Pseudorhodoplanes sinuspersici: one gene and its partner. The main gene of each other region encodes a partner of the protein of the gene in region 2 in a complex. Links are inferred from orthologs where the notes say so. Each region holds a gene or a part of one and is shown on either strand. Other genes may lie near its edges. The genes, in order: CAK95_RS14530 and uvrB.

Region 1 (14,829 bases), 350 kb from region 2 along the record:
GAGCTTTTTTCGAGCGAGGTCGTGTTCGACTGTGCGTTAAAGCAACCGTGGTTATGGCCTCGCTTTCGCGGGGGCAACGGAGATACTTTTGCCGCGATAACGGCAGCAAAAATTCCACTTGACATTTTCGTCGATCTAGGATTTAAATCCTTGAATCCCGTCCCGCTGAAGGGGCGTTTCATGAGCGTCGTGAGACGCGGGGCGGGATGCGGTGGCCGTGTGGCGCGAAGGACGTATCGCGCGATGCGGAGGCCCAAGCTGCGATGATCCGGCTCACCGGCCGTGGGTCACCAGCGGAGGATAACAAGAAGAGCCGCCCGGTGTCGTCCGGTCCACGGTGTCTGTCCTCCGGGGTTGTCGCAGAGCAAGCCTCAAACACCGCGCGCGGAACGCCGAAGCTTTTCGGCGGTTCGTGGTGCTACCAATCTCATGCGCTTTACTCACATCGCGCATGGGGCCGCGGGCAGGCTGAGAGCCCGGCGTTCCGCGCGCCCTTCTCTTCGAAGGGTTCCGAGCGGCGGTCTGGAAGACGGGCGCGCCCGCGCCGGCAAAAAAATGGGGCGGCTTTCGCGCGTCTGCTCCACTTCATCCTGAGATATCGACGCCATCATGCCGGAAACCGCGATTGCCCTTCCCTCACCGGGCGTGCGCACTTATATTCCTCAGTGCCGGCGCAAGCCGGCTATGGCGATAAACGGGCCTCATAATAAACCTTTCGGACCCGGGGGCAGTACCCGGCGCCTCCACCAAAGTCCGCCGTGAAAAACGGGCTTTGGCGGGGGCGAAACAGGATCGACGAGGGCGTAAAAGTTGTTCTTTCGCTCGGCATGGTACCGCCGATATCGGGCCAATCGTATAGTTGCCAACGACAACTATGCTCCGGTTGCTCAGGCCGCGTAAGCGGTTTGAAAGACCAAGCCTAAAGCCCTGATGGGTTAAGCTCCGTCAGGCGGGGTTCGGAGGCACCTGGCAACAGAAGCCTCCACTTCTCCCAACTTGTCCCCGGCTTCCTTGGCGCTTCTGCTGACGCGGGCGGACAGGCGGAGTACCATGACGCCGAATCTGACGACGAAAAAAGATGGCCATCGACCATATCCGCTACGATCTCCTGGCCCAGGACGCGCTGCGCGGCCTCGTGCGCCGCGTGCTGACGGACGCCGCCAAGAGCGGCTTGCCCGGCGAACATCATTTCTCGATCACCTTCCGCACCGGCGACGAAGGGGTTCGGATGTCGCAGCGGCTGCGCGAACAATTTCCGCAGGAGATGACGATCATCCTGCAATATCAGTTCTGGGATCTAAAGGTGACCGACACCGGCTTCGAAGTCGGCCTGTCGTTCAGCGGCATTCCCGAAAAGCTGGCCATCCCGTTCACGGCGATCAAAAGCTTCTTTGATCCCTCGGTGCAATTCGGCCTGCAGTTCGAGACCATCGAGGTCGAGCAGGACAATGCCGACATGCCGTCGGAGAAACCGGAAAGCGCCGAAGGCCAATCGTCAGTGACACCCATTCCTGCTGCGGCCGAGACCGACAAGCCTTCGGATGACGAACCCTCGGGCGACAAGCCGTCCGGCGAGGTGGTGCGGCTCGATCGCTTCCGAAAGAAATGAGCCTGATCCGGAAAAGTGGGGACCGATTTTCCGACAAGATCATGCGCAAAAGCAAAAACTAATCCTTTCCATCAATTCCAAATCTGGCCGCTTCCGCGCGTGACGCTTGCCGCGTTACAATTGCGCATGACCAAAACACGCACAGAGACCGACAGCTTCGGCCCCATTGAGGTTGCCGACGATCGCTATTGGGGCGCGCAGACGCAGCGCTCCCTCGAGAATTTCCGCATCGGCGGTGACCGCATGCCGGCGGAATTGATCCGTGCCTTCGGCATCGTCAAACGTGCGGCCGCGCAAACCAACATGGAATTGGAATCGCTCGACGCCAAACGCGGCAAAGCCATCGTCGCTGCGGCGCAGGACGTCATCGACGGCAAACTCGCCGATCATTTCCCGCTGGTCGTGTGGCAGACCGGGTCCGGCACCCAGACCAACATGAATCTCAACGAGGTCATCGCCAACCGGGCTAACGAGAAGCTCGGCGCACCGCGCGGCAGCAAGACGCCGGTGCATCCGAACGACCAGGTCAATATGAGCCAGTCGTCGAACGACAGCTTTCCGACGGCTATGCATATCGCCGCCGTGCTGGAGATCACCAACGTCCTGATACCGTCGCTTGAGCATCTGCACGAAGCGCTGCAAGCGAAGGAAAAGGCCTTCGCGAAAATCGTGAAGATCGGCCGCACGCATACGCAGGACGCAACGCCGCTGACCCTTGGCCAGGAATTTTCAGGCTACGCGGCCCAGCTCAAGTTTGGCATCTCGCGCATCAAGCAGGCGACGAAGGAACTGTATCCACTCGCTCAGGGCGGTACCGCGGTGGGGACGGGGCTCAACTCAAAGCCGCGATTCGCAAAACTGTTCGCGCAGCATGTCGCGGCCATCACCAAGCTGCCCTTCGTCAGTGCACAGAACAAATTCGAAGCGCTGGCAACGCATGACTCCTATGTTTTCGTGCATGGCGCCCTGAATGCGATGGCCACCGGCCTGTTCAAGATCGCCAACGATATCCGCCTGTTGGGATCGGGACCACGCTCGGGGCTCGGGGAACTCATCCTGCCGGAGAACGAACCCGGCTCCTCGATCATGCCCGGCAAGGTCAACCCGACCCAGGCGGAGGCCCTGACGATGGTGTGCTGCCAGGTGTTCGGCAACCACACCACCATCACCATGGCAGCCAGCCAGGGGCATTTCGAGCTGAACGTCTACAAGCCGGTTATTGCGTTTTCGATGATGCAATCGATTCGCCTTTTGGCCGATGCAGCGCGCTCTTTTACCGATAATTGCGTGATCGGCATCCGCGCCGACGAGAAGCGCATCCACGAGCTGATGGGGCGCTCGCTGATGCTGGTGACGGCCCTGGCACCGACCATCGGCTACGATAATGCCGCCAAGATCGCCAAGCTGGCGCACCAGAATGGCACGACCCTGAAGGAAGAGGCGGTCAAGGGCGGCTTTGTTACCGCCGACCAGTTCGACAAGCTTGTGCGGCCGGAAAAAATGGTGCGCCCGCACTGATTGTTGGCGCCTGCCCTGCGATCATACCGTGCTTTTGGATCCCCCCGGTAAGGGGATGGCAACTGCATTTTTTAACCGAGAACAATTCCGCCTTGGCCCCGCCACGCTAATGGCACAATCAACGGTCGGTATGTGCTGATTAATCGTGGGGGCCCGTTGGGGGTTTGTTTAACGGGCTACCGCTGAGTCTAAATGGGCAACGTCTTTAATCTTCGGTTGGAGAGGAAGAAACGCGAGCGGCAGCGCGAAGCGGATAGTGCTGCAGCACGTCGACTGATCCACGGTCGATCAAAGACGGAGCGCAAAACGGAAGGGGCGCAACGTGACAAGTCTTCAAACATTCTCGACGGGCACCGGCTTGGATTCGGAGAGGCCAATGAAGTCGCCGGTCGTGAAACGATCAATCGTGATCGCGGGGCACAAGACGAGTGTGAGTCTTGAAGATGCCTTCTGGAAGGGACTGAAGGAAATCGCCGACGAGCGCAATATGACCCTTTCAGACATGGTCGCGAATATCGATTCACAACGCCGGCACGGCAACCTGTCTTCTGCAATCCGGCTGTTCGTACTGGATCACTACCGTTCGCTGTCGGGGGACAGGGACAGGAACGGACACAGTGACGGAATGCGTAGCATCCCATAACGTCGGCCATTGATCCTGGACCTGCGCGGTCCAGGATCGCGATGCGGCTGTTTCGAAAATAGAGGTGACAGACAACCTTCGAAACTGCGGTTTCGCAGGTTGTGGTTATTGCGTCCGTCTCAACGGAACAGCGATGGCGAATCCGCCGCTGGCGGGCTTCCCAAAGGCTGAGGGAATGGATTTCCCAACGGCTGCGGAAATGGATTGGCGCGCGGCGGGCCTTCGACACGCTGCGGAACCCGGCGACGCTCGCCTGCCGCCGGCCTGATTTCCACCGGCGCCGGCAACGGCTCGACATGCGGCTGCTGACTGGGCGCTGCGACATGCGGTTGCTGCGGCGCGGCAGGTCGGGGCCGCGGCAAGACGGGCGCCAGCTCCGGCAATGTCGGTTCTCCCGACGCTTCCTTATCCAAAGCAGCCTTGTCGTCTTGTGTTTGCAGGGCCGCCTCTGCCGGCCGCCCCTGCTCGATCGCTTCGAGCCGTTTCGTCTGCCGATCGACAGAGCGCAGCGCGAGCCATCCGGTTAGCATAGAAACATCGACGGTCCGTTCCGGCGCCGATGCCGGACCGCGAAGAGCGACCACAAGTTCGGGACGCATTGGCGCGCCGGCAACGGCCGCACCCGTTAACGCGAGGCGCGTATCGATCCGCGCATCGAGCAGATTGTAGGACCCCGTCACCGCAAGCTCGACGGGCTCGGCGCTGGCCGCGAATGTCTCTATCCGCACAATACCGCTGGCCATCGCCAATGAGGCCTCGGCGCTGGCGATGGCCAGCGAGCCTGCATCGAGCGAGCGTGTTACCACGCCGCGAACACGTTGCGCATCCAGCGGCAGGCCCTGATCGACACTGCGGGTCACGGTCGAGAATGCGCCCGGATCGAGCGATGCCACACGCGCTTTCTCCAGCGTCAGCATACCGGATCCGTTCAGCGAGCCGACGATGGCCCGCGGCGACAACCCACCACCTTCAAACTGCATATCGAGCGTGGCGCGGCCACTGAGCGGAGAAGCATGCCCTTCAGAAAATAAAAGCTGGGCCGCATCGGCCCCCTTGATCGCCACGCGGCCCTGCATGCCGATGCCGTCGGCGCTGCGCCGCAACGTCACTTCTGCGGTGCCGCGCCCGCCCAGGAGATCCGCCTCGATGGACTCCGCCTTGATCCGGGTCGGCGAGAAGCGGAGCATGGCTTGCAGCTTCGACGCCGTGAACGACGGCAACAGCGCCGCCCGCGCGGCTTCCACTTTCACTTCCCCCGCCAATGCCGGCAGCGCGGGCAGCACAAATGGCGAGGCGCTCCATCGCTCGTTCGCAGTCTTCGCCGCATCGAGGCCGGTGGCTGCCGCGAAGAATGCGCCGACGTCGATCGCACCCGTTTTCAGCTCGCCGTCGATCACCGGCACATCGTCGCCGAAGGACAGGCCAAGCTGTCCACGCAACACGGTCCCGGCAATCGTCGCATTGATGTTATCGAGACGGGCGCGGAACGCATCGGTCTTCAGGCTGGTGCGCAGAACAACCGGGATCGCCTTGCGGTTGAACATGACATCGGCCTTGCCGATGGCGATATTGAGTGCGGCGCTTTTGCCATCGCTCGTAAAGGGGCGGATCGTACCATTAGCCCGCGCGTCGAGATTGGCGGCCGCGATGCGGGTATCGATCCGCATGTCGCCATCGCGCTTGCCGCGAAGCGAGAGGGTATAAGTGCCGGGTTGCCGCGGCACTGAAATCCATTTTTCTGCGGCTGCGAGCGTCACCAGGGTATTGACGTCGTTCGCATCGAGCGAGGCATCAAGTGCAATGTCTGCCTTGCCGGGGTCCTTCCATTGGCCGGTCAGCGACGTTTTCAGATTGAGCTGAGCTGCGCCCAGTGCACCGTTGATTGCGATATTCGCCTGGCTGGCCCCTGCATTCCCTGATGGCTCGACGGCAATGGTCCCGGACAGTTTCGCCGGAGCAGTCGCAGCAACGGCCCTTTCAAAGGATGCGCCGAGGCCCGGCGACAAACGACTGGCGAGCGCGACAAACGCGGCAGGATCGCGCATGCCGAGATTGAAGGAGAGGCCGCCTCGCGGCGCTTGCGCCTTGAGATCGATACGTCCCTCGCCGTCGATGGACAGTCCGCCGAGATCACCGATCGAGAATCGTTCGACGTTCAATCCAGCGGCATTCAGCGCCAGTTTGACATCGGTCTTGCCGGCATCGACGCCGGCAAATCGCAGCCGTCCCAGGGCCAGCGACAGCGCCACGTCATCCGGCCGTTCCATGTCGGCCAGCGCCTTGGCCGAACCGGCGAATTGCATCAGCGCATCGAGATCGAGCTCATCGGCGCGCAGGGTCAGATCGAGCCGGCTGCGTTCGCCAGCACTGGCCTTGGCATAGGAAAAGCCGCCGTCGAAGGCCTTGCGATCGAGCTCCGCCTGCATGCGCTCGATCGCGATCTTGCCCGTCCCCAGAGTGACGTCGCCGCGCAGGCGAACGGATCGCGACGGCAAGGCAGCGATGGCCCTGCCTTCCAGCCAGTCGCCGAATATACGCGGATCGGCTGACGTCACTTCCACCGGCCCTGTGAACGATAGCCGGTCACCGTCGGTCTGGATCTGTCCGCTGGCCTGCAATTGCGTGAAGCCGGGCCCGCGCGCCTCGAAGCCGCTCAAGATCGCTGCGTGCCCACCGAGTTCGATATCGCCGCGCACATTCTGCAGGGCCGCGCCGCCCAGCGTCACCACATCGATACCGAAACCGATCTGGGTCGGAAGCGGCGGCGGCGCGATCTCTCCAGCCGCCGACAGCACGGCGGCAAGCGCCGCACGCGGCGGCAAGTTCGCGCCGCTTGTCGCCACCAGCAATTTATCGGCATCAAGCTGGCGTGCGGACAGGACAACGTCGAGCCGAGGCCGTCGGCCGAATTTCGCTTCTGCCGTCCCGGCCAGTTTCAGAGCACGATCGTCCGGACCATATTGAAACTCGACCTGTTCGAACAACGCATTCGCTGCATTCGCTTTCACGCGCGCCGTAACACGCCATGGATCAGGAACGCCTTTGTCTCCCTTGCCGGAAACAATACGCCGCGCCAGCGTCGCCTGCCCCTCGAAACGCGGTGCTCCTCCGTCCGCGGTGAACTGACCGTCCACATCGGCGGTCACCGGACGGTCGCTTGGATCGATACTGAAGCGGACCCGCGATCCATTGGCCTCCGGCCGTCCGGTCGATACGCGATAGCTGTAAAGCCCGCCATTCAGAACGAATGCTCCCTCGCCGCGGATCGGCCCCGGTAGCGCCCGCACTTCGCCGTTGAACCACAACTTGCTCAAGGTCGCATGTGTGCCACTCGCGGCGTCCGACAACTCCACGCTCGCATCTTCAATATTCAGCTTGTCGATCGACAAGGTCTGAGTGCTCACACCGCCAAGCGCCGTCGGGAACGTCGCGCGTCCATCCTCCGCGAGCGAGACCTTCACCTCCGGACCGATCAGCCGCATCTCCACGGCGCGCAGCTTGCCCGAAAAGAGCGGCGTCAGAGCGAACTCGATGGCAAGCGCCTTGGCACGCACAGCCTGCGGGTCGTCCGGCTTGCCGATCTCGACGCCAGAGAGAACGAGGCGGGGCGCAGGCAACAGCCGCACATCCATCGGGCCGGTGACGCGAACCGGCAGGCCAACAGCCTGGCTGGCCTGTTCCTCGAATGTTGCGCGATGGGTATTCCAGTCGATGAAATACGGACCAAGCAGCGCTGCAAGCAGTGCCACGATCAGGGCAATCGCCAAGCTGAGCAACGTCGTTTGCACTAGTGTCCTGTCTCCGACGCTTCGTATCCCTTTGCCACGGCCTCTTGAACGAAGCGTTGGAGACAAAAGGACACTAGCAACTTTTGATTCTAGTGCGGTTTTGTCTCTGACGTTCCGATGAAAGAGATGATCGCGAGGGTAATCGGAACGTCAAAAAAACCGCACTAGCCCATCAAAATCCGTCTGGCCCGCCTTGATAGACGAACCTACCCGCTCTGCCCTGCAAGAAATGTCAAATCAGTGCGAGCGTAGGCTGCCTCGCCCGTCACGATAGATTGTAGTGACTAGCGCCTTTTGACGGCAAATCTATGGTTTAGGCCAAGTGGAAAACTAGGCGGCAGCGTCAGTCCGGCGGCAGCATCTTGCTGGGATTCATGATGTTTTGCGGATCGAGCGCAAGCTTGATGGCCTTCATGGCCGCGAGGGCCGGCGCGCCATGCTCGGCCAGAAGATACTTCATTTTCCCCTGTCCGACCCCGTGCTCGCCGGTGCAGGTTCCCCCCATACGCAGTGCCCGCTCCGTCAAACGTTCGAGGAAAATCTTGACCGCTTTCATCTCGACAGGGTCTGACGGCTCGACCATCAGCGCCACATGGAAATTGCCGTCGCCGACGTGACCGACGATCGGCGCCACCAGCTTTGCCTCCTGTACGTCGCGCTGGGTCTCGGTCACGCATTCGGCGAGACGGGAAATCGGCACACAGACATCGGTCGCGAGCGATTTTGCTCCCGGCCGCAACGAACATGCAGCGAAATAGCCGTCATGGCGGGCCTGCCAAAGGCGCGTCCGGTCCTCTGCCTTGGTCGCCCATTCGAACGGGCCGCCGCCAAGCTCCTCCGCGATCTCACCAAAACGCTGGGACTGCTCGGCAACCCCGGTTTCGGTGCCGTGAAATTCCACCAGCAGCAGCGGCGTCTCCGGCAGACTCAGCTTGGAATAGGCGTTGCTGGCCTTCACCTGGACCTCGTCCAGGAGTTCGATGCGGGCGATCGGAATGCCGGACTGAATGGTGAGAATGGTCGCGTTACAGGCGGCCTCAACCGACGGAAACGGGCAGATTCCTGCGGAAATTGCCTCCGGAATGCCGTGTAATTTGAGCGTGATTTCCGTAATCACGCCGAGGGTGCCTTCCGAACCGACCATCAGTCGCGTCAGGTCATAGCCGGACGACGATTTCCGCGCGCGGGTCGCCGTGGTCATGATCTCGCCGTCAGCCTTGACGACCTTCAGCGACAGCACGTTGTCTTTCATGGTGCCGTAACGCACCGCATTGGTGCCGGATGCGCGGGTCGCGGCCATGCCGCCGAGCGAGGCATCGGCGCCCGGATCAATCGGAAAAAACAGGCCTTGGTCCCGCAGGTGCTCGTTCAGCAGCTTGCGGGTCACGCCGGGCTCGATCACGCAATCCAGATCCTCTGTATGCACGGCGAGAATCCGGTTCATGTCGCGGAAATCGATGCTGACCCCGCCCTGTGGCGCATTGATCTGGCCCTCGAGCGAGGTTCCAGCTCCGAAGGGGATGACCGGCACCCCATGCTTCGCGCAGATCCGGACCGCCGCCTGCACGTCAGCGGTCTCCTGCGGGAAAACCACCGCATCCGGCGCCTGGTTGTCGATCCAGGTCATTGTATTGCCATGCTGCTCGCGGACCGCCTGCGAGGTGACGAGCCGGTTACCGAAATGGGCTGCGAGTTCCGCGATGGCGGCTGCAGTCGCGCGCGGATCGCGCGCCGGGATGGAGGTCGTTTTCGCTTCGGCCGCAAACGCCATCGAGCAGGTTCCTTTGCAGATACGCCGCCAAACTAATCCATGATTTCCAAAAAGTGGAATCGGGTTTTCCGGAGATCGCCCGGGTCTTAAAAAGCTCCCCTCAACCGGTAACTCCACGCCAAGCTCATGTCGCTCTGCGCTCCGCATCGAGGTCGCAGAAAAGGCACGAGATTGAGTAAATTGCTGCCATTTTACGGATTATCGATTTACACGCGCAGCCCACCCCGACACAATCAAGCATGCTCGATCGCGCAGATTTCGAACCGGTTTTCTTTGCTCCCTTCGTCTCGTCGGTGATGACCGTCGAGCCGGCCTGGATTGATTTCAACGGCCACCTGAACATGGCCTATTACAATGTGCTGTTCGATCGCGGCCTCGACGAACTCTACAATCTTGCAGGGCTGGGGCAGCGTTATCTGCAGGAGCGCAAGCATTCCTTCTTCACCGCCGAAGTCCATATCCGCTATCTGCGCGAATTGCAGGAGGGCGCGCCCGTGCGGGTGACGTTCCAGTTGCCGATTTCGATACGAAGCGGATGCACTTCTTTCAGCAGCTTTTCCACGCGACCGAGGGTTGGGTTTCGGCGACGTCGGAGAACCTGTCGCTGCATATCGACATGTCTGCAAAAAAGACCGCGCCTTTCCCGCCGGACGTCGCAAAGCGCTTGGGCGAAGTGCGGAAGTCGCACGCCCGTCTGCCACGGCCCGAAGCTGTCGGCCGGCGCATCGCGATGCCGGAGAAGGCGTGAGCGCCAAATTTTCTCTCGGCCCATGCCGCTCCAGTATGATTGAAACACCAAACGGTCCGTAGCGCGCGCGACACTGATCCGGCATAGGTTGGATCGGTGGCATGCTTGTGACTAGGAACGTGACTTAGGGCCAATAGTGAGTTGGGAGGAATGCGGTGACTGTTGAACGAATTCAATATCAAGCCGGCGGCGTCACCGGAAACGGTGCGCTGGTCTGGAACGAGAAGGTCAGCGGCAAACGTCCGCTTTTGCTGGTCATGCCGAACTGGCTCGGCGTGACCGAGACCATCATCGACCGCGCCGCAAAAATGGCAGGCGACAAATACATCGCCTTCGTCGCCTGCATGTATGGTGAGGGCAAGACCTGCGAGGGGCCGGCGGAAGCCACCGAGTGGATGACCAAGGTGCGTCAGGATCGGGTCGAGGGCCGCGCCCGCGTCAATGCGGCGCTGCAGACCCTGATCGCGGAGGCCGAGAAGCGCGGCATCGGCGATTCATCGAAGAAGGCCGCGGTCGGTTTCTGCTTCGGCGGCGGCAATGTGCTGGAGCTCGCCCGCAGCGGCGCCGAGCTGGACGCGGCCGTCTCGTTGCATGGCGATCTCGCCACCACGATGCCGGCCAAGAAGGGCGACATCAAAGCTGCGATCTTCGTCCTGCATGGCACCAAGGACCCGGTCTCCGGCAAGGCCGATCGCGATGCGCTGGAAACGGAGCTCGATGGCGCCGGCGCCAACTGGCAGATCCTCGATTTCGGCGGCCGCCTCCATTCCTTCACCGAGGAAGAAGCCGATATGCCGGGGGTGGCAGAATACAACGCCGGGGCCGCGCACCAAGCCTACCGGATGCTGGATGATTTCATCCAGGATGCCTTCGCCAAAAAGTTGTGACCGCGCAAAAAGCTGGGGAACAACGCCGATAGCGGCCGAATATCACCAATATTCGGCCCAAGGAACGAGGGGGCGGCCGGTAAAGCAGCCCGAACCCCTCCCGTTTTGGCGCTTGCGATGCCATGTTGGGCGTTGAGATTCGCATGGCAGATCAAGCACAAAAACCGCAAATCCAGTCCTCCGGCGGCATCGCCGCGCGCGCGATGCAGGCCGTCCGTGGCCCGAGCAACTTCGCCTATCTGGAGGCGCTGAACCCCGAACAGCGGCTGGCGGTGGAAACCCTCGACGGGCCGGTGCTGGTGCTGGCGGGCGCGGGAACCGGCAAGACGCGCGTTCTCACCACCCGCATCGCCCATATCCTCAACCTCGGAAAAGCCTATCCCTCGCAAATCCTCGCGGTGACCTTCACCAACAAGGCCGCGCGCGAGATGAAGCACCGCATCGGCGAGATGGTCGGCCAGGTGGTCGAGGGCATGCCCTGGCTCGGCACTTTCCATGCCATCGGCGTCAAGATTCTGCGCCGGCATTCCGAGCTGGTCGGCCTTAAAAGCAATTTCTCGATCCTCGATGTCGATGACCAGATCCGGCTGATCAAACAGCTCCTGGAAGCGGCGAATATCGACGAAAAAAGATGGCCAGCCCGCGTGTTCGCCGGAATCCTCGACGGCTGGAAGAACCGAGGACTGACGCCGGCGCAGGTTCCCGCCGGCGAGGCGATGGCGTTCGCGGGCGGCAAGGGCAAGGAGCTCTACGCTGCCTATCAGGACCGGCTGAAGACGCTGAACGCCTGCGACTTCGGCGATCTCCTGCTCGAGCAGCTGCGGCTGTTCCGGGAGAACCCGGATGTGCTGCGCGATTATCAGCGGCGCTTCCGCTACATCCTCGTCGACGAATATCAGGACACGAACGTCGCGCAGTATCTGTGGCTGAGGTTGCTCGGGCAGCCGCTGTCTTCGCAGCAACCAGGCCTCGTCCTTCGAGACGCATCGCCAAATCTATCGGGTCGCGCTTCGCGCGACCCCGTTGGCGATGCTCCTCAGGATGAGGGGCAAGATTTGCGAATGCCTCAACTCTCCGACCCTCACCCTGAGGAGCGCGGCGAGCCGCGCGTCTCGAAGGGCGAGGCCGAGATGCCACAACGCGCGCCCCGCAACATCTGCTGCGTCGGCGACGACGACCAGTCGATCTATGGCTGGCGCGGAGCGGAGGTGGATAACATTCTGCGCTTCGAGAAGGACTTCCCCGGCGCGCGCGTGATCCGCCTCGAACGCAATTACCGGTCCACCGGCCACATTCTCGCCGCCGCGTCGCATCTCATCGCTCATAACGAGGGGCGGCTCGGCAAGACGCTGCACACCGAGGACGTGCCGGGCGAGAAGGTCACCGTCACCGGCGCCTGGGATTCGGAAGAGGAAGCACGCGCGATCGGCGAGGAGATCGAACAGCTCCAGCGCGCCAAGCACAATCTCGACCAGATCGCCATTCTGGTCCGCGCTTCGTTCCAGATGCGCGAATTCGAAGACCGCTTCGTCACGCTCGGCCTGCCCTATCGCGTGATCGGCGGCCCGCGCTTCTATGAGCGCGCGGAAATCCGCGATGCGCTCGCCTACCTGCGCGTGATCAACCAGCCGGCCGACGATCTCGCCTTCGAACGCATCGTCAATGTGCCGCGCCGTGGCCTTGGCGACGCGACGGTGAAGCTCTTGCACGACCATGCCCGTGCGCGCCGCATCCCGCTCACCGAAGCTGCGCATGCCATCATTGGAACCGATGAACTTAAGCCAAAGCCGCGCGGCTCGCTTCGCGATCTCATGACCTCGTTCGATCGCTGGCGCACGCAGAGCGAAGCGCTACCGCATACCGAGCTGGCCGAAATCGTGCTCGACGAGAGCGGCTACACCGAGATGTGGCAGAAGGACCGTTCCGCCGACGCCGCCGGCCGGCTCGAAAACCTGAAGGAGCTTGTGCGCTCCATGCAGGATTTCGAGAACCTCAACGGCTTCCTCGAACACATTGCGCTGGTGATGGACCGCGACAACGGCGAGCCGATGGACGCCGTCAGCATCATGACGCTGCATTCCGCCAAGGGGCTGGAATTCGACACCGTATTCCTGCCGGGCTGGGAAGAAGGCCTGTTTCCGCATCAACGCTCGCTTGACGAGAGCGGCCGCGCCGGCCTCGAGGAAGAACGGCGGCTCGCTCATGTCGGCATCACCCGCGCGCGCAAACGCGCCAAGCTTTACTTCGCCACCAACCGCCGCATGCATGGCATGTGGAATTCGACCATCCCCTCGCGCTTCCTCGACGAATTGCCGGAAGCGCATGTGGAGGTGACGGAGGCGAAAGGCGGCTTCACCGGCATGGGTGGCTATGGCGGCGGCGGGTTCGCGGCCTCGCGCTTTGATTCCTTCAAGCCTTCGGGCTCGAGCTATTCAACACCCGGCTGGCAGCGCGCACAGAAGCGCCAGCGCGACGATGAGTTCGATGGCTTCGGTGACGAAGGCTCCGAATACGAAAGCGAAGGCCGCTTTTCGGATGACAGCGATGATCTTTCTTCTCCTCCCCCTGAAAGGGGGAGGTCGGCCGGCTTTGCCGGCCGGGAGGGGGTCACACGCCAGGGCTCCCATTCCTCGCGCGCCACCGGCACTGCCAAAGGCCGCTTCGCCGCGCGCCGAGAACCGCTCACCATCGAAGGCGAACTCATCGCCAAATCGACCGGCGTGTCATCTCACTTCAAGACCGGCGATCGCGTGTTTCACATCAAGTTCGGCAACGGCAACGTCGTGGCCGTGGATGGCAATAAGCTGACCATCCTTTTCGACAAGGCCGGCGAAAAGCGCGTGGTGGATAGTTTTGTGGAGAGGGTGTGAGGCGTTGTCATTCCGGGGCGCCGCAAAGCGGCGAGCCCGGAATCCACATCCACAACCGGCGTATATGGGTTTCGGGTTCGCAGACGTTGCTCACACCGCGGAATGACGTAGTATAGAACCCAGGAGCTCTGCTCATGGCTGCACGCGACAAGGACAACGACATCGGCCTCGTCCCGCCCACTGATCCCGTGCGCGCGAAGTACGAGCATGATTTCTATTCCTGGCTGATGGAGCAGGCGCGTTTTGTGCGCGAGGAACGCTGGTCGGCGATCGATCGCGACAATCTCGCCGAGGAGATCGAGAGCTTGGGGCGGGAGCAATTCAACAAGCTGGAGAGCGCGCTGCGCGTCCTCCTGCTGCACATGCTGAAATGGGATCATCAACCCGAGCGGCGCTCGCGAAGCTGGGAGTTATCGATCAGGGATCAGCGCCTTGCGGTACAGGATGTGCTCGACGACAATCCCGGCCTCAAGCCAAGAATTGATGAAGCTCTCGCCCGTGCCTATCGCCGCGCGCGATTGGCTGCTGCGAAAGAGACTGAATTCGACGTCGCCAAGTTTCCGCAGACCTGCCCATATGCTTTTGACGAAGCGATGAACCGCACCTTCGACCGTTGATCTTCGGATGGTCATTGCAGCGATGCCTCTTGAGAAGAGCCCATCCTGGTTCCTCTCGCTTAGCGCAGCATCTCAAAACTCCATCCCTTCCCCCCTAAAACCTGCTACCCTCCCGCCTCATGTTGAAACGCGAGCCCTTCGAGATTGCGAACATCTACGTGCCGGTGAAGCGGCGCGCGACGCTGGAGCCCGCACGCGTCGACGCGCTGGCTGACGATATCCTCGCCAATGGGCTGAAGATGCCGATCCTCGTGCGGGAGGACGGCGCGCGCTTTGTGCTGGTTGAGGGTCTGCACCGGCTGGAAGCCGCCAAAAAGCTGGGCGAGACCACCATCGACGGCTATCGCGTCAGTTCACGAAAGCATTGATCCACGCGCA
Region 2 (15,004 bases):
GGGCGCAGCGTGCGTAACCCATGAGCTTCAGATTGATCGATTTCAGCCACGTCGCATCCTCCGTGTCCTGGATACGCCCAGAGGGTGAGGATCCGGCATTGTTGACCAAGATGTCGATCGGCCCCAATGCCGCTTTGGCTTCGGCAACCACGCGCACAATATCGTCCGGCAGAGCCAGGTCTCCCGGAAGCACCACGGGCTTGGCACCACCGGCAGCTTCGATCTCGGCCGCCGCCTGCTCCAGGGTCTCGCGGTTACGTGCAATCAGCCCCACCCGAACCCCTTCCAGCGCCAGTTCGTGTGCAATGGCGCGGCCGATCCCTGCACTGGATCCCGTAATCAATGCGGTCTTGCCGCCCAACTTCAAATCCATCGATCCATCCCGTATCGCGCCCGGCCTTGTCGCCGCCATGTTTTATCTGCCGGCTGCAACTAGCACGTCAGCCACCAAACGGTAGCCGGATTTTTGACCGCACAGCCCGCGGCGCCATTCTCTCGACATGATGGCGGTTTAGAGAAATGCATCCAAATTCGATACGACCGGCAGGCGGCCCATACTCAGTGGTGCCGCCTTTTGCTGTCTGGAAATGCAATGCTCTCGTGGTTCGAAAAAAAGCTGAAGCCGACGGTTCTGCCTGAAAAGCCGGAGCCGCCTGCAACGCTGGCCGGCTTCTACTGGCACTTCGCCCGGCAGGCGAAGGGTTTGTTCGTTGCGCTGTTCGTTACGGGCTTCATCGTCGCCCTGCTTGACGCCACCATTCCGGTCTTCATCGGCCGGGTCGTGACGCTTGTTACATCGAGCCAGCCGGACAGGCTGTTCGCCGACTCCTGGCACCTCCTCGCCGGCATGGCAGTCGTATTGCTGTTGCTGCGCCCGCTCGCAATCACCGCGCAAAACATCGTCGCCAATCAGGCGATCGCCGCCAACGTCGCCAACATGATTCGCTGGCAGAACCACTGGCATGTGGTGCGTCAGAGCTGGGCCTTCTTTCAGAACGACTTCGCCGGACGTATCGCCAACAAGGTGATGCAGACCGGTCCCGCTCTGCGCGAGAGCCTGGTCGCGATGATTACCGCGGTCTGGTACATCATGGTCTATGGCACCAGCGCCGTGATCCTGCTCGCATCGGCCGACGGCTGGCTGGCGCTGCCGATCCTGGTCTGGTTTGCCGCCTACGGTGTGTTGCTGCGCATCTTCGTGCCGCGCATGCGCGACCGTTCGGTGGAGGTTTCCGAAGCGCGTTCGATCATGACCGGCCGCATCGTCGATACCTATACCAACATCCTGACGCTGAAGCTGTTTGCTCGCGCGCGCGAGGAAGACGCCTATGTGCGCAACTCGGTCGAAACGCATACCGGCCTCTTTCATGCATCGCTGCGGCTGAACACGATCTTCAGCTTCTGCCTGTCGACGCTCAACGCCATGATGGTGACGGCGGTCGCAGGTCTTTCGATCTATCTGTGGACGAAAGGCTCGGTGCAGATCGGCACTGTTGCGATGGCTTTGCCGCTCGCCTGGCAGATCGTCAACATGGCCGGCTGGGTCGCCTACCAGATCACCGACATCTTCGAGAATATCGGTGTCGTGCAGGAAGGCATGCGAGCCATTGCGAGGCCGCTCGGTCTGCCTGACAAGCCGGGCGCTGCGGAATTGAAGGTCACGCGCGGCGAAATCAAGTTCGACGAGATCCGCTTCGGCTATGGCAGCGAAAAGGGCCTGATCGACAATCTCTCGCTCGACGTGAAGCCCGGTGAGAAGATCGGACTGGTCGGACGCTCCGGCGCCGGCAAATCGACGCTGGTCAATCTGCTGCTGCGCTTCTTCGAACTGGAGAGCGGCCGCATCCTGATCGACGGGCAGGATATTTCGCAAGTGACGCAGGAATCGCTGCGCACGCAGATCTCAGTGGTGACGCAGGACACCTCGCTGCTGCATCGCTCGATCCGCGACAATATTCGTTACGGTCTGCCATCCGCCAGCGACGACGCCGTGGTCGAGGCGGCGAAGCTCGCGCACGCGCATGACTTCATCGCCAATCTCGAAGATTGGAAAAACCGGCGCGGCTATGACGCACAGGTTGGCGAACGCGGCGTGAAGCTGTCGGGCGGGCAGCGCCAGCGCATCGCCATTGCTCGCGTCATCCTGAAGAATGCACCGATTCTCGTGCTGGATGAGGCAACCTCCGCGCTCGATTCCGAGGTGGAAGCTGCGATCCAGTCGAGTCTCGACGAGTTGATGAAAGGCAAGACGGTGATCGCCATCGCGCACCGGCTCTCCACCATTGCCCGCATGGACCGGCTCGTCATCCTCGACAAGGGCCGCGTCGTCGAGCAAGGCACCCATGACGAATTGCTCGCGGCCGACGGCCATTACGCCGCGCTGTGGCGGCGGCAATCCGGCGGGTTCATCGACGCACCGGGCCTGCAGGCAGCGGAATAAGATACCGCTTTCTTTGATGCGAGCTGACCCACAGCTTGCATCCCCGAAGATGCCTGCTCGCCCCTCGACTCAAGATGCAGTAGTGTCCTGAATAATCACTGTTGCGACCAAAAAACGATCGGGGGAGAAACGTGACAACATCCAAGCGCGAAGCAACACGACGCAACATCATCGCCGGCGCAGGAGTTGCCGCTGCCGGCATCGTGACGGGCGCAACAACGGCTCAAGCGCAGACCACAGGCAAGACGTTCGTCCTCGTGCACGGCGCCTGGCATGGCGGCTGGTGCTGGCGACGCGTCGCTGATCTTCTCGAGAAGAAGGGCCATAAAGTTTACGCTCCGACGCTCACTGGGCTGTGCGATCGTTCTCACCTTCTGGACAGCAAGACCAATCTCAGCACGCATATCACCGATGTTGCCAATCTGATCGCCTGGGAAGGCCTGAAAGATGTCGTCCTCGTCGGACATTCCTACGGCGGCTTTGTGATCTCCGGCGTCGCTGAGAAAGCCCAGCCGGCGATTTCCTCCATCGTGTATCTGGACGCTTTCCTGCCCGATAACGGCGAAGCGCTGATCGATGTCGTCCGGGGCTCAAAACTCTATGATGTTATTCAAGGCACTATTCAGAAAGGCGATCTCACAATGGCCGCACCGAAAGCGGCACTGTTCCAGGTCAATGAAAAGGACCGAGCCTGGGTCGACGAGAAATGCACGCCGCAGCCGACGGCAACTTTGTCCGAAAAGGTTGCCTTGACTGGAGCGCGCGATCGCATTGCCAAGCGCGCTTATGTTCGCGCTAAGGGCTACGCGTCTCCGGGTTTCGATCGCGCGCAGGCCAAGGCACAGGCGGCATCTGGATTTCGTGTCTATGAGATGCCCTGCGGACACGACGCGATGGTGGACATGCCTGATCGTTTGACCGACATTCTGCTTGAAGTGGCATAGTCGGCCGATCTCACCGACGGCTCCTGGCAGGCGATCGACAATCGCTGGGTTGGGCGTTAACGCACTTATGACAGGGGCGAATGCCCCGCATGAACCGCACCCCGGCGGGGTTGCGACAATCTGTTCCTTTGCGCATATATAGGCTGTTCGAGTTTCGCGACTGCCGCCCTCGGGCAATCCAGACACAAACCGGACGTCACGCGGACCGCCTTCAGGGCGCGTGTACCGCTATTGCAGAGGCCCCTGTTTTCAGGCCAACGCGCCCTGCGCAGGAACGGAGAACAAGAATGGCGAGAAAACCGACCAAGCGCACCGAATTCGTGCTGTTCGACGTGATCTATGAGGACGGCAGCCAGCGTTCCAATCGCCGTGTGCCGGGCGATGCCCTTGGAGGTCTCGACGGCGACGAACCCGCTCGCGCCATTATTGAACAGCAGGACCGCGAGATCGCGGAAAAGTCCGGGCAGATCCCGCTCCAGATCAAGTCCATCCAGCGTGCCGGCGCAAAAGTCCCCGAAAAAGAGTGGAAGCGGCGCTAATACGGCGCAACTGTCCCGCCCTGTCGCAAAACTGTCATATGAAAAATCTAGCCAGCGCCCACCCCACGAAACGATACCCGCGGAGCGCTGCGCATGAACCGGCTCGAAACAGCCCTGACAGAAGGCGCACCCGCAGCCGGCATCCTTGCCGCCTATCATTTCAATGCCGACGGTGAGGCCAAGCGGATTGCGCCGGAGGACGTCGACAGCGCCATCGCCACACGTGATGGCTGGTTCTGGATCCATCTCGCACGCGCCGACAATCGTTGCCGGAACTGGGTCGAGAACCACGCCCCTCTCAGCGAAATCGTCTGTGAAATCCTTCTGGGCGATGAGGAGCATCAGCGCCTCGAAGTTTACGGCCGCGAGATCGTCGGCGTCATTCCCGACCTGCAACTGGAATTCGACCACCCCACCGAAGAACTGAGCCGGTTGCGGTTCGGCATGACCGATCGTCTGCTGGTGACCATGCGCCGCGTGCCGCTACGTTCCGTCGAAAACGTCCGCCACGCGATCAGCGCCGGCACGATGTTCACCGCCCCGATCGAATTGATCGATTCCATCGTCGACCATTTCGCCGATGTCATCGGCCAATTGTCCGAACGCATCGGCAACGATCTCGATATCGTCGAAGAGCGGATGTGGCACGGCACGCGCGGTGACGAGACCCAGCGCATCGCCCGCGCCCGCAATCAGTCCGTGCGCATTCACCGGCAATTGTCGCAGATGCGCGGATTGTTTCACCGGCTCGAACATCGCGTCGCCGGTCCCTTGCCGGAATTGTCTGCGCCGGTGCAGTCGCTGGCGCAGAAGATCGATGCCTTCGACCACGCGGTCGCGGATATTCACGATCGCGCGCGACTGCTGCAGGAAGAGATGGCCGGCCGCATGGCCGAGCTGACCAACCGCCGCCTGCTCACCTTGTCGCTGCTCACCGCGGCGATTCTGCCGCCGACATTGGTCACCGGTTTCTTCGGCATGAATACCAAGGATCTACCATTCTTGGAGACGCCCGGGGGTACCTGGTATGCCTTCGCCATTGCGGCTGCGGCCGGCGCTTTCACCTATTGGGCGCTGCAGCGGCTACGGGCGTTCTGATCGCATCGACATGGGACAGTTGCTGCTTTGCGCGACGCTTGCCATAGGTAGCTCCGCCAAATCCGCTTTCGCGCAACCTGAAGAGGCCTCCCCGTGTCCGCTGATGTGCTCAAAGATCTCGCTCCCACCGGCAAGCTGCGCGCCGCCATGAATTACGGCAATGGCGTGCTGGTCCAGCGCGGCACGACCGATCAGGACCCGAAAGGCGTCGCACCCGATCTCGCACGCGAACTCGGCAAGCGTCTCAATGTGCCGGTCACCTTTGTCGGCTTCGATGGCGCCGGCGCGGTGTTCGACGCTTTGAACGTGCCGTCCGACGATCCGAAGGCCTGGGATGTCGCGTTCCTCGCCATCGAGCCGGTGCGCGCCGCCGAGATCGCCTTCACTGCGCCCTATGTGCTGATCGAAGGCACCTACATGGTGATGAAGGATTCGCCGCTGAAGACTGTTGGCGATGTCGATCGCCCCGGCCATCGCATCTCGGTCGGGCCGAAATCCGCCTACGATTTGTTTCTGACCCGCACGCTGAAACACGCCGAGCTCGTGCGCGCCGATGTCGGCGGCGGCGAAGCGATGGTGCAGCTTTTCCTGAAACACAATCTCGATGCCGCCGCGGGCGTGCGCCAGCCGCTGGAGGCCTATGCCAAGACCGATCCGAATGTGCGGGTGATGAACGACCGCTTCATGGAAATCCGCCAGGCCATGGGCACGCATCAGGGACGCGATGCCGGCGCAGCTTACATCAAAGCCTTTGTCGAGGAGATGAAAGCAGCGGGCTTTGTCGCCGATGCGTTAGCGCGCAGCGGCCAGAAGGCGACAGTGGCTCCGGCGGAGGAGTAACCTTTCTTCACCCTCCCCACTGAAGTCGCGTACACGCTTCCTGCCGCCCATGTCTCGCCGCAACAATGAATAGTCGTTCAAAACCAATGACATAATTCGTGAAGGCAGGTGCGAACCTCCCCAGCCCGCCCTGCGTTGGCCCCCCAGGACAGCAAGGAGGATCGTGATGAAGACACTTCTGTTTGGTGTTGCGGCGGCTGGTGCTCTGTTGGTGGCGGCGCCGGCGAGCGCGCAGGTTTATTTCGGTGCTGACCCCGGCGGCGTCGGCGTGCAGGTTGGCCCGATCGGTGCCGGTGTCGGCCCGCGATATTGGGACGACTGGCGTTATCGCGATGGGCCTTACCGCAGAGCCTATCGGGACTCTTACGCCTATGGCGGCGATTGCCGCACCATCCGCTCGCGCACCACGACGCCGGGCGGCCGCGTGATCGTTAAGACACGGCGCGTGTGTGACTAAGCGTAACGACTATTCTTGACATAAAGCGGCCTCGCGCAAGCGGGGCCGCAAGCTGTTCGCACATTAACGCCCGCCGTTGTTCACCAAAACTTTCCATCCGCCCTTTCCGGCACAATCCCGCGTCTCGCGCCAATACATCAGTGACGGGTTCGGCGGCGTGCCGTTGAGATGCCAGCGCGCCTCGCTGCGGCAGATCCGGCTTTCCGGATCGACGAAAAGCTGGCTGACGATGCGCGCCTTCGCATCCCAGCGGATGTTGGACAATTCCTCGGCCGCCTCGCCCTTGCGCGGCGGCTGCGGAAAGCGCAGCAGCGTTGCCCCCTCACCGCTTTCGTTCCTCGCAAACACAAGCGCCTGAATATAGTTGGCATTGTTGCCGGGACAGACCCACGCAAAGACGAAGCCGCCGGCAAACGGCCGGCGCGTGATGCTCTCCGGCTCCGTGCCACACGTCACCTGCGCGGTGACGGCGGGCGGAATGTCTTTCCGGTCGATGATGGCGGTGTCGCCGGATTGCGCGTGCGCCGGAGCGGCGATCCCGAGCAGCAGAAGGAATGAGAATGCGGTTCGCAAGGCCATGTGTTGAATCATGGATGACATCATTCAAATCTCAAACGGCTAAAAATCACGAACAGCCAAAATCCAAAAAGCCATGCATCATTGCCCCCTCACTGTGCGGGTTGCGACTTTACGCGTGACGCAAGGGGAATATTCGCCTGTTGATCTTACCCATAAACGATCTGCTGTGATCGGCAATACCCGGGCATGACGGTGGAGATATTGCGTTTCGCTGAAGCGCGTTGCCGCTTATTTCTTCTTGAACTTCTTGCTCGTCCACCCGCCGCGCTGACCCGGCTTGCCGAGTGATGAGCGCCGGCCCGTCTTGTCGCGGCGCGCATCGTCGGACGAGCCCTCGCGGAATGGAATGGATTCGGTCCCCGGCCCCATGGTGTCGAGATCGGGGAAATGCGGCGCCTCGCGCATCGGGCGCTGGCCTTTCTTGCCCGAGCGATCCGGCAGCACCTCGTGATAGGAGGCGACGCCCATTTCATCGAGGGTGGGTTTGTGGGGGCGGCTCACGTTCACCCCACCCCGTCCACCGTCGCCCTTGCGGGCTTTGGCGGACGACCCTCCCCCTCCAGGGGAGGGTAAGCGTTTCGTCGTCGGATTGTCGGTCACCGCAAGCTCGGTGGCGCGCAAACGCTTGATCTCGTCGCGCAGGCGCGCGGCCTCTTCGAAATCGAGATCGCTCGCTGCCTCGCGCATGCGATGCTCGAGATCGGCCAGCACCGCTTCGAAATTGTGGCCGATGGTCGCCGCCTCGCCGGTCATGCCCGTGGCGCCGGTTTCCACCAGCACGTGATCGCGCTCGTATACGCTGTCGAGAATGTCGGCGATGTTGCGCTTTACCGAGGCCGGCGTGATGCCGTGCTCGGCATTGTAGGCCTGCTGCTTCTCTCTCCGGCGGCTGGTCTCCGCCATCGCTCGCTCCATCGAGCCGGTGACGTGATCGGCATAGAGGATCACGCGGCCGTCGACGTTGCGCGCAGCACGGCCGATGGTCTGGATCAGCGACGTTTCACTGCGCAGGAAACCTTCCTTGTCGGCATCGAGGATCGCCACCAGCGCGCATTCGGGAATGTCGAGACCCTCGCGCAACAGGTTGATGCCGACCAGCGCATCGAACGCGCCGAGCCGCAGGTCGCGGATGATCTCGATGCGCTCGATGGTGTCGATGTCCGAATGCATGTAGCGCACGCGGATGCCCTGCTCGTGCAGATATTCGGTCAGGTCCTCGGCCATGCGCTTGGTCAGCACGGTGATCAGCGAGCGATAGCCCTTGGCGGCAACGGCGCGCACTTCGCCGACGAGATCGTCGACCTGCGTGCGCGCGGGACGAATGTCGACCGGCGGATCGATCAGGCCGGTCGGACGAATGACCTGCTCGGCGAATACGCCGCCGGATTGCTCCAGCTCCCATCCCGCCGGCGTCGCCGACACCGCGACCGTCTGCGGCCGCATCGCATCCCATTCCTCGAACCGCAGCGGCCGGTTGTCCATGCAGGATGGCAAGCGGAAGCCATATTCGGCCAGTGTTGCCTTACGGCGGAAGTCGCCGCGGAACATGGCGCCGATCTGCGGCACCGTGACATGGCTTTCATCGAGGAAGACCAGCGCATTGTCCGGCACATATTCGAACAGCGTGGGCGGCGGCTCGCCGGGTTTACGCCCGGTGAGATAGCGCGAGTAATTCTCGATGCCGGCACAGGAGCCGGTCGCTTCCATCATCTCCAGATCGAAGATGGTGCGCTGCTCCAGCCGCTGCGCTTCAAGAAGACGCCCGGCGGAGGTGAGCTGATCGAGCCGCCATTTCAGTTCCGCCTTAATCGAATTCATCGCCTGGATCAGCGTCGGCCGCGGCGTGACATAGTGCGAGTTGGCGTAGATCTTGACGAATTTCAGCTCATCGCTCTCGCGGCCGGTGAGCGGATCGAATTCGGCGATCTTCTCGATCTCGTCGCCAAACAGCGACACACGCCAGGCGCGGTCTTCATAATGCGCCGGGAAAATTTCGATGGTGTCGCCGCGCACGCGGAAGGTGCCGCGCGAGAAATCGGGCGTGCGCTTGTATTGCAGAGCGACGAGATCGGCGATCAGCTGGCGCTGTTCGATGCGGCCGCCCTTTTTCAGCGAGAAGGTCATCGCCGAATAGGTTTCCACCGAACCGATACCGTAGATGCACGACACCGATGCGACGATGATCACGTCATCGCGTTCGAGCAAGGCGCGCGTCGCCGAGTGGCGCATACGGTCGATCTGCTCGTTGATCGACGAGTCTTTCTCGATGTAAGTGTCTGTGCGCGGGATATAGGCTTCCGGCTGATAGTAATCGTAATAGGAAACGAAATACTCGACGGCATTGTCCGGAAAGAAGCTCTTGAACTCGCCATAGAGCTGGGCCGCCAGCGTCTTGTTCGGCGCCAGGATCAGCGCCGGGCGCTGCGTCGCCTCGATCACCTTGGCCATCGTATAGGTCTTGCCGGAGCCGGTGACGCCGAGCAGCACCTGCGTGCGCTCATGGCGGTTCGCGCCCTCGACCAGTTCCTTGATCGCGGTCGGCTGGTCGCCCTTCGGCTCCATCTCGCTTTTGATCTCGAGCCGCAGGCCGCCTTCCGACTTTTCCGGCCGCGGCGGACGATGCGGCGTCCAGGTCTGCGCGTTGAATTCTGCGCGGCCCTCGCGCAGCAGATGTTCCAGCGCCTCATTGCTGGCGGCGGCGCCGGTGACACCGCGGCCGAGATCCACAACATCGTCATTTTTCTCGCGCCGCTGGCCGACGCTGGAGCCGGGCAGCGGCGCGTCATCGTCGGTTTCGAGACCGAGTTCCCGCGCCAGCACCGGATCGATGCCCGCGACCGGCGGCGCGTCATAGGGCGCGCGCGCGACATAGCCGGATTGCGGCTTCTCCTTGAACCCGCCCGGCGCCGAGGTGCGCGCCGTGTGCTCCGCGGCGCGGTCGGCGCGGCGCTCGAAGGAATTGTCCGGCGGCGGCTGCAAATTCAGGCTCTTGCCGGTGCCGGACCCCATGCCGGCGCGGCCTTTGGAAATGGCCGGATTCAGCAGGTCATCGAGCGCGGGATCATGTTTCGGCGCGTCCGGCCGGTGCGCCTTGGAACGGGTCGGGCGCGCGTAATCCTTGGGCTTTTTCGGCTTGTCGGGCGATTTCGGCATGCCCCGCAATATGGGTGGAGTCGCGTGGCGAGAAAAGGGCCGTTCAGCCCGCTGCTGCCAATTGCGACACACCAAACAAGACCCCCATCAGGATCGGCTGATGCAGCAGATAGATCAGCAAACTGTGCCGGCCGGCCAGGGCGAGCACGCGCCCCGCAACATCGACAGGCTGCCAGTGCGCCCAGACCGCCTTCGTCGCATAAGGCGCAAGGATGCGCGCGACGGCGATGCCGATCAGCATGAAGCCGAACCACGGAAACAGCGGATTATAGTCGTTCGACGGCGGCGCCTCGGTACCAAGACCGAGCCATAGGAGGATCGGCGCATTCAATAGCGGCGTCGCAAAGAGCGGACCGATCAGCACGACGATCGCTGCGAGAATAATCACAGGCAGCGGTGCACGCAGGAAGGCGAGCCCGATCACGCTCGACAGCGCGATGCAATGCAGAATGCCGAACCAGATGATAGCGTCCGGATCGACGAAATACGAAATGATCGTGACCAGCATCGCGGCCGCAACGAGGTAGCCGATACGCCACCAGAAATTGCGCCAATGCATGCCGTTGTGATGCGCCAGATAAAGGCTGATGCCAGCAACGGCGAGAAAGCTCGCCGGAATGGTGCGCACGAAGGCGATCCAGCCCCAGTGTTCCGACACTGCGACATAGGCAAGCCCGAACAATTCCAGATCGAAGAAGGAATGATAGACGACCATTGCCGCGATCGCGACGCCACGCAGGACGTCGAGCAAGGCAATGCGCAAATGCGATGTGGCGGGATGAATGAGCATGCCGGACCGGGCAAAAGAAACGCCCAACTCTAACACTGAAAGCGGCCCGTGTCGCCGCCACAGGACACCGTCAGGCGGCTGGCCGGCTTAGGTCGGCCTGGACCGCTTGTTGCCGTTGCGCCATATGACGCTCGTGTTCCTTGCCCCACTTTGAGAGAACACACACAGCATCATTCAAGGTCTTGCCGAACGCCGTCACGGAATATTCGACCCGCTGCACGGCGCCCGGAAAGACCGTGCGCTCGATCAGGTCGTCGGTTTCCATCTCGCGCAATTGTTGCGTCAGAACTTTTTCGCTGACGCCCGGCAGCAGCCGCCGTAATTCGCCGAAACGGCGCGGCGCGAGATTTACCTCCCAGAGAATCATCGTCTTCCACTTGCCGCCAATGGCGTTGAGTGCGGCGGCAAATCCGCACTCGTCGTGCTGAAGCTTTTTCATTCCGGCGCTCCTTACCTGCAGGTGCGTGGTTACAACAGAGTGCGTAATTTACGCCCTTTCACTCCTAATATATCAGCCGGCAACTCAATCGGAAGTGCGCGTCGAGCGCCGCAATCGGAGTTGCAACAATGCAAGAGACCCGTAAAGAGATTTGTGTCGTCGGCGCTGGCCGCATGGGGTCGGCCCTTGTGCGGGCCTTTCTGAAACGGGGATATCCAACATCGGTTTGGAACCGGACGGCGGCGAAATCCGAGCCTCTCGTTGCGTTGGGAGCAAGAACGTCCGGCTCGCTCGAAACCGCCATCGCGCCATGCGATATCATCGTTGTCAACGTCATCGACTATGCGGCAGCCGATGAACTCCTGCGGTCGCCCTCGATCGAAGCCGCGCTGAAGTCGAAACTCATCGTGCAGCTCACCTCGGGCTCGCCGCAACAGGCGCGCGACAGCGGAGCATGGGCTGGCCGGCACGGCATCGGCTATCTCGATGGCGCGATCATGGCGACACCCAACTTCATTGGCGAACCCGAAGGCACGGTCCTGTATTCAGGTCCGCACGCGAACTTTGATCAGAACAAGGAGCTCTTTCTTGCGCTTGGCGGCAACGCCTTGCATGTCGGCGAAGATTTCGGTCATGCTTCGGCTCTCGATGTTGCGCTGCTGACGCAAATGTGGGGCACGTTGTTCGGCACGCTGCAAGCGATCGCGGTGAGCGTGGCGGAAGGCATAGACCTGAAAACCTATGACAAATATCGGCCGACCTTCAGACCAACCGTCGAGGGTGCGGTGGATGACCTCCTGGCCCGCGCGCGAGACGGCCGTTATCGAGGCGACGAGAATACGCTGGCATCACTGGCCGCGCATCACGGCGCATTCCAGCATCTGCTCGACGTGACGCGGGATCGCGGCCTGAATCCGGCTTTGCCGCATGCCCTCGACGGCCTGTTCAAGGCCGCCATCGCCAAGGGACATCTCCACGACGATTTTGCAGCGCTGGTGCCACTCATGCGCTGACGCGCGCCGTAGCCTCTTGAGCCTTTCCGGCTTTGACGGAATCAAAGCCGGGACTCTAGCTTATTGTTTTAACGCGTTTTCTTTACGCGAACCGATATCCACTTCGCTCGAAAACGCTCTAAAGCAGCGTTCCCGCCAGCATCCCCGGTGTTTCACGCAACCGCGCCACATCACGCGCCGGCGGCGCGCCGAACAGCCGCCGGTACTCGCGGCTGAATTGTGAAGGGCTGTCATAGCCGACCTCATGCCCGGCCGCGGCAGCATCGAGCGACAGGCCGACCATCAGGCGGCGCGCTTCCTGCAGACGCAACTGCTTTTGATATTGCAACGGAGTCATGGCCGTCACGGTCTTGAAGTGATCGTGCAATGCCGATGCACTCATGCGTGCCTCGGCAGCGATCTGCTCGATGCTGAAAGACTCGCGGAAGTTCTTTTTGATCCAATCAATGGCGCGATTGATCTGCTGCAGCTTGCCGTCGGCGCGTGCGATCTGACGCAGACGCGCGCCCTGCGGCGTGTGCAGCAGGCGATAAAGGATTTCGCGCTCTGCCAGTGGCGCAAGCATACCAATATCGCGGGGCGTCGCCAGCAAGCGCACCAGACGGATGGCGGCATCGAGCAATTCCAGCGTCACCACATCGAGCTGCAGGCTCGATTGCGGCAGCTGATCGGTGGCATCGTCCGCGCCGGCATCGAGGATCAAGGCGCTCAGCACCACCGGATCGAGATCGAGCCGAAGACACAGATAGGGCCGTGACGGGGACGCCTCAATCACCTGGCCGATGATCGGCACATCCACAGACACGACGAGATAGTGTGCCGGGTCGTAGTCGTAGATCGTGTCGCCGAGCATCACCTGCTTGCGGCCTTGGGCGACGATGCACAAAGCCGGCTCGTGCAGCGCATGCAGCGGCTCGGTCGGCTGCGAGCAGCGGATCAGCACGAGACGCGGAATGGCGGTCGGCTGAATCCCGTCAGCGCCGGAGAATCGATCAATCAGCGCCGCGAGCTCTCCGGCCTCCGCCATATCGCGATCGTGCGAATTGTGCGCCAAACCCATGAAACTTCTCCGGAATTCCTGCGGCAAGAATAGACCGGATTGTTGAGGTCTGAAACCCCGGCGGCTATCTTCTGGAGGATCAGGCAATAAACGGCGAGCAATGGTCTACCGCCTCGGGCGCCTCATCGCCCATCGTCCGTCCATCGATGCTCCCGTTCGAGGACGACGACATGAAAGCAATCCCCTTGATGATGACGATAGCCGCCCGCACAGGTTTTGGGCTGCTCTCAGCGCTGGCGATCGTTCCAGCGGCCATCGGCCAGCCGGCTGATCCGCGCGCAGAGCGTGGCCTGCAGGTCATCACGACACTCAGCGACGGAGCCGGCCAGCCGGTTCTCGACGCCCTCAGGCGCGACATGCCGGCTTTCGGCGATGCGGTTCTGACATATGCATTGGGCGATGTCTTCGGCAGCGATGCACTCGACATCCGCACGCGTCAGCTTGCCGTGGTCGCCGCCTTCGCCGCGCAAGGCAACCTGCCCTACCTGAAGATCCATGCCGGTTACGCGCTCAACAACGGGGTGAAGCCGCAGGAGCTGCTCGACATTGCGCTGGTGACCACCGTCACCGCCGGCTTTCCACGCGCCATCGATGCCGCACAGGCGCTGCGCGAGGTGTTCGCACAGCGCGGCATCGCCCTGCCCCTCGCCAAGAACTGACATCCCGCTCAAAAAAGGACTCTCAACATGTCTATCACAGGAAAAGTCATCGCCATCACCGGCGCCAGCAGCGGCATTGGTGAAGCAACCGCACGACTATTGGCTCAGAAAGGCGCCCATGTCGTCATGGGTGCGCGCCGCACGGACCGGCTCAATGCGCTTGCGAAAGAGATCAAAGCCGCCGGCGGATCGGCCCGCAGCCAAGCGCTCGACGTGATATCGCGCGACGACATGGAAGCCTTCATCGCCTTTGCCGAGAAAGAGTTCGGCCGCATCGACGTGGTGGTGAACAATGCCGGCGTGATGCCGCTATCACCCATGGATGCGCTAAAGGTCGAGGAGTGGGAACGCATGCTCGACGTCAATATCCGCGGCGTTCTCTACGGCATCGCCGCAGGCCTGCCGCGCTTCAAGCGGCAAGGCGCCGGACAGTTCGTCAATGTGTCCTCTATCGGCGGTCACTATGTGGTCCCGACCGCGGCCGTCTATTGCGCCACCAAATTCGCGGTGCGAGCGATCTCGGATGGCCTGCGGCAGGAAAACCGCGATATCCGCGTCGCCGTCATCTCCCCCGGCGTCACGGAATCCGAACTCGGCACCGACATCACCGACGCCTCGGCGCGCGCGATGATGGACGACTATCGCAAGATCGCGATCGGTCCTGACGCCATCGCCCGGGCGGTCGCCTTTGCGGTGGAACAGCCGGACGATGTCGACGTGAACGAGATCGTCGTGCGCCCGACGGCGAGCCCGAATTAAAGGCTGGAACGCTTCCATTCCCTTCCAAAAATTTCGCTTGTGGGCGGGGTCCGGGCCGGTCCCGCCCATAAAAAGCTGTTCGGGGAGGTGCAATATCACCCTTTGATAACGGGAATCACCTATAGTGGCCGTTATTAGCGCTCTTTCACCGCGCGGCTTCTATGACACATTCCGATTCTAACGATGCTGCCGCATTTAGCGGCGCCCTCAACAATGACGCCGAGATGTTCGACC

What was found.
Region 1: the proteins of uvrB (region 2) and CAK95_RS14530 are in contact, whole or in part, in a crystal structure (PDB 7EGT), measured with the Thermus thermophilus proteins. The link is inferred for Pseudorhodoplanes sinuspersici from one-to-one orthologs. Residues at the interface, in WP_096411307.1 of Thermus thermophilus: Glu23, Leu25, Arg26, Asp27, Gly28, Glu29, Arg30, Phe31, Arg55, Glu326, Asp327, Phe328, Glu379, Ser382, Gln383, His398, Gly400, Arg401; in WP_096412145.1 of Thermus thermophilus: His654, Arg656, Phe657, Gln666, Asp668, Glu669, Lys680, Arg681, Leu682, Ser683, Lys685, Tyr686, Ala687.

The regions. Positions count from the first base shown.
Region 1 is NZ_CP021112.1:3,003,357-3,018,185, reverse strand. The notes cover bases 10,749-14,034. They hold CAK95_RS14530 (ATP-dependent helicase), read left to right. Parts: upstream 10,749-11,107; coding sequence 11,108-13,834; downstream 13,835-14,034. Other genes in these bases: CAK95_RS14525 (DUF29 domain-containing protein), read left to right, coding at 13,969-14,034; CAK95_RS14535 (dienelactone hydrolase family protein), read left to right, coding at 10,749-10,964. In the rest of the region: CAK95_RS14570 (SspB family protein), read left to right, coding at 1,079-1,609; fumC (class II fumarate hydratase), read left to right, coding at 1,736-3,127; CAK95_RS30485 (DUF4169 family protein), read left to right, coding at 3,320-3,568; CAK95_RS14555 (ribbon-helix-helix domain-containing protein), read left to right, coding at 3,504-3,770; CAK95_RS14550 (AsmA family protein), read right to left, coding at 3,890-7,558; CAK95_RS14545 (FAD-binding oxidoreductase), read right to left, coding at 7,902-9,329; CAK95_RS30480 (thioesterase family protein), read left to right, coding at 9,569-10,120; more of CAK95_RS14535, read left to right, coding at 10,233-10,748; more of CAK95_RS14525, read left to right, coding at 14,035-14,451; CAK95_RS14520 (ParB N-terminal domain-containing protein), read left to right, coding at 14,571-14,819. UniProt on the Escherichia coli protein: A helicase with DNA-dependent ATPase activity. Unwinds DNA duplexes with 3'-5' polarity. Translocates on single-stranded DNA with 3'-5' polarity. Initiates unwinding more efficiently from a nicked substrate than double-stranded DNA.
Region 2 is NZ_CP021112.1:3,354,446-3,369,449, reverse strand. The notes cover bases 6,926-10,386. They hold uvrB (excinuclease ABC subunit UvrB), read right to left. Parts: upstream 10,051-10,386; coding sequence 7,126-10,050; downstream 6,926-7,125. Other genes in these bases: CAK95_RS16295 (acetyltransferase domain-containing protein), read right to left, coding at 10,094-10,386. Outside these bases: CAK95_RS16340 (SDR family oxidoreductase), read right to left, coding at 1-373; CAK95_RS16335 (ABC transporter ATP-binding protein), read left to right, coding at 593-2,440; CAK95_RS16330 (alpha/beta fold hydrolase), read left to right, coding at 2,572-3,384; CAK95_RS16325 (hypothetical protein), read left to right, coding at 3,672-3,923; CAK95_RS16320 (CorA family divalent cation transporter), read left to right, coding at 4,017-5,021; CAK95_RS16315 (ABC transporter substrate-binding protein), read left to right, coding at 5,115-5,861; CAK95_RS16310 (hypothetical protein), read left to right, coding at 6,028-6,318; CAK95_RS16305 (hypothetical protein), read right to left, coding at 6,382-6,921; more of CAK95_RS16295, read right to left, coding at 10,387-10,840; CAK95_RS16290 (winged helix-turn-helix transcriptional regulator), read right to left, coding at 10,911-11,279; CAK95_RS16285 (NAD(P)-dependent oxidoreductase), read left to right, coding at 11,408-12,292; CAK95_RS16280 (AraC family transcriptional regulator), read right to left, coding at 12,411-13,352; CAK95_RS16275 (carboxymuconolactone decarboxylase family protein), read left to right, coding at 13,523-14,011; CAK95_RS16270 (SDR family oxidoreductase), read left to right, coding at 14,039-14,770; CAK95_RS16265 (sensor domain-containing diguanylate cyclase), read left to right, coding at 14,932-15,004. UniProt on the Escherichia coli protein: The UvrABC repair system catalyzes the recognition and processing of DNA lesions. A damage recognition complex composed of 2 UvrA and 2 UvrB subunits scans DNA for abnormalities.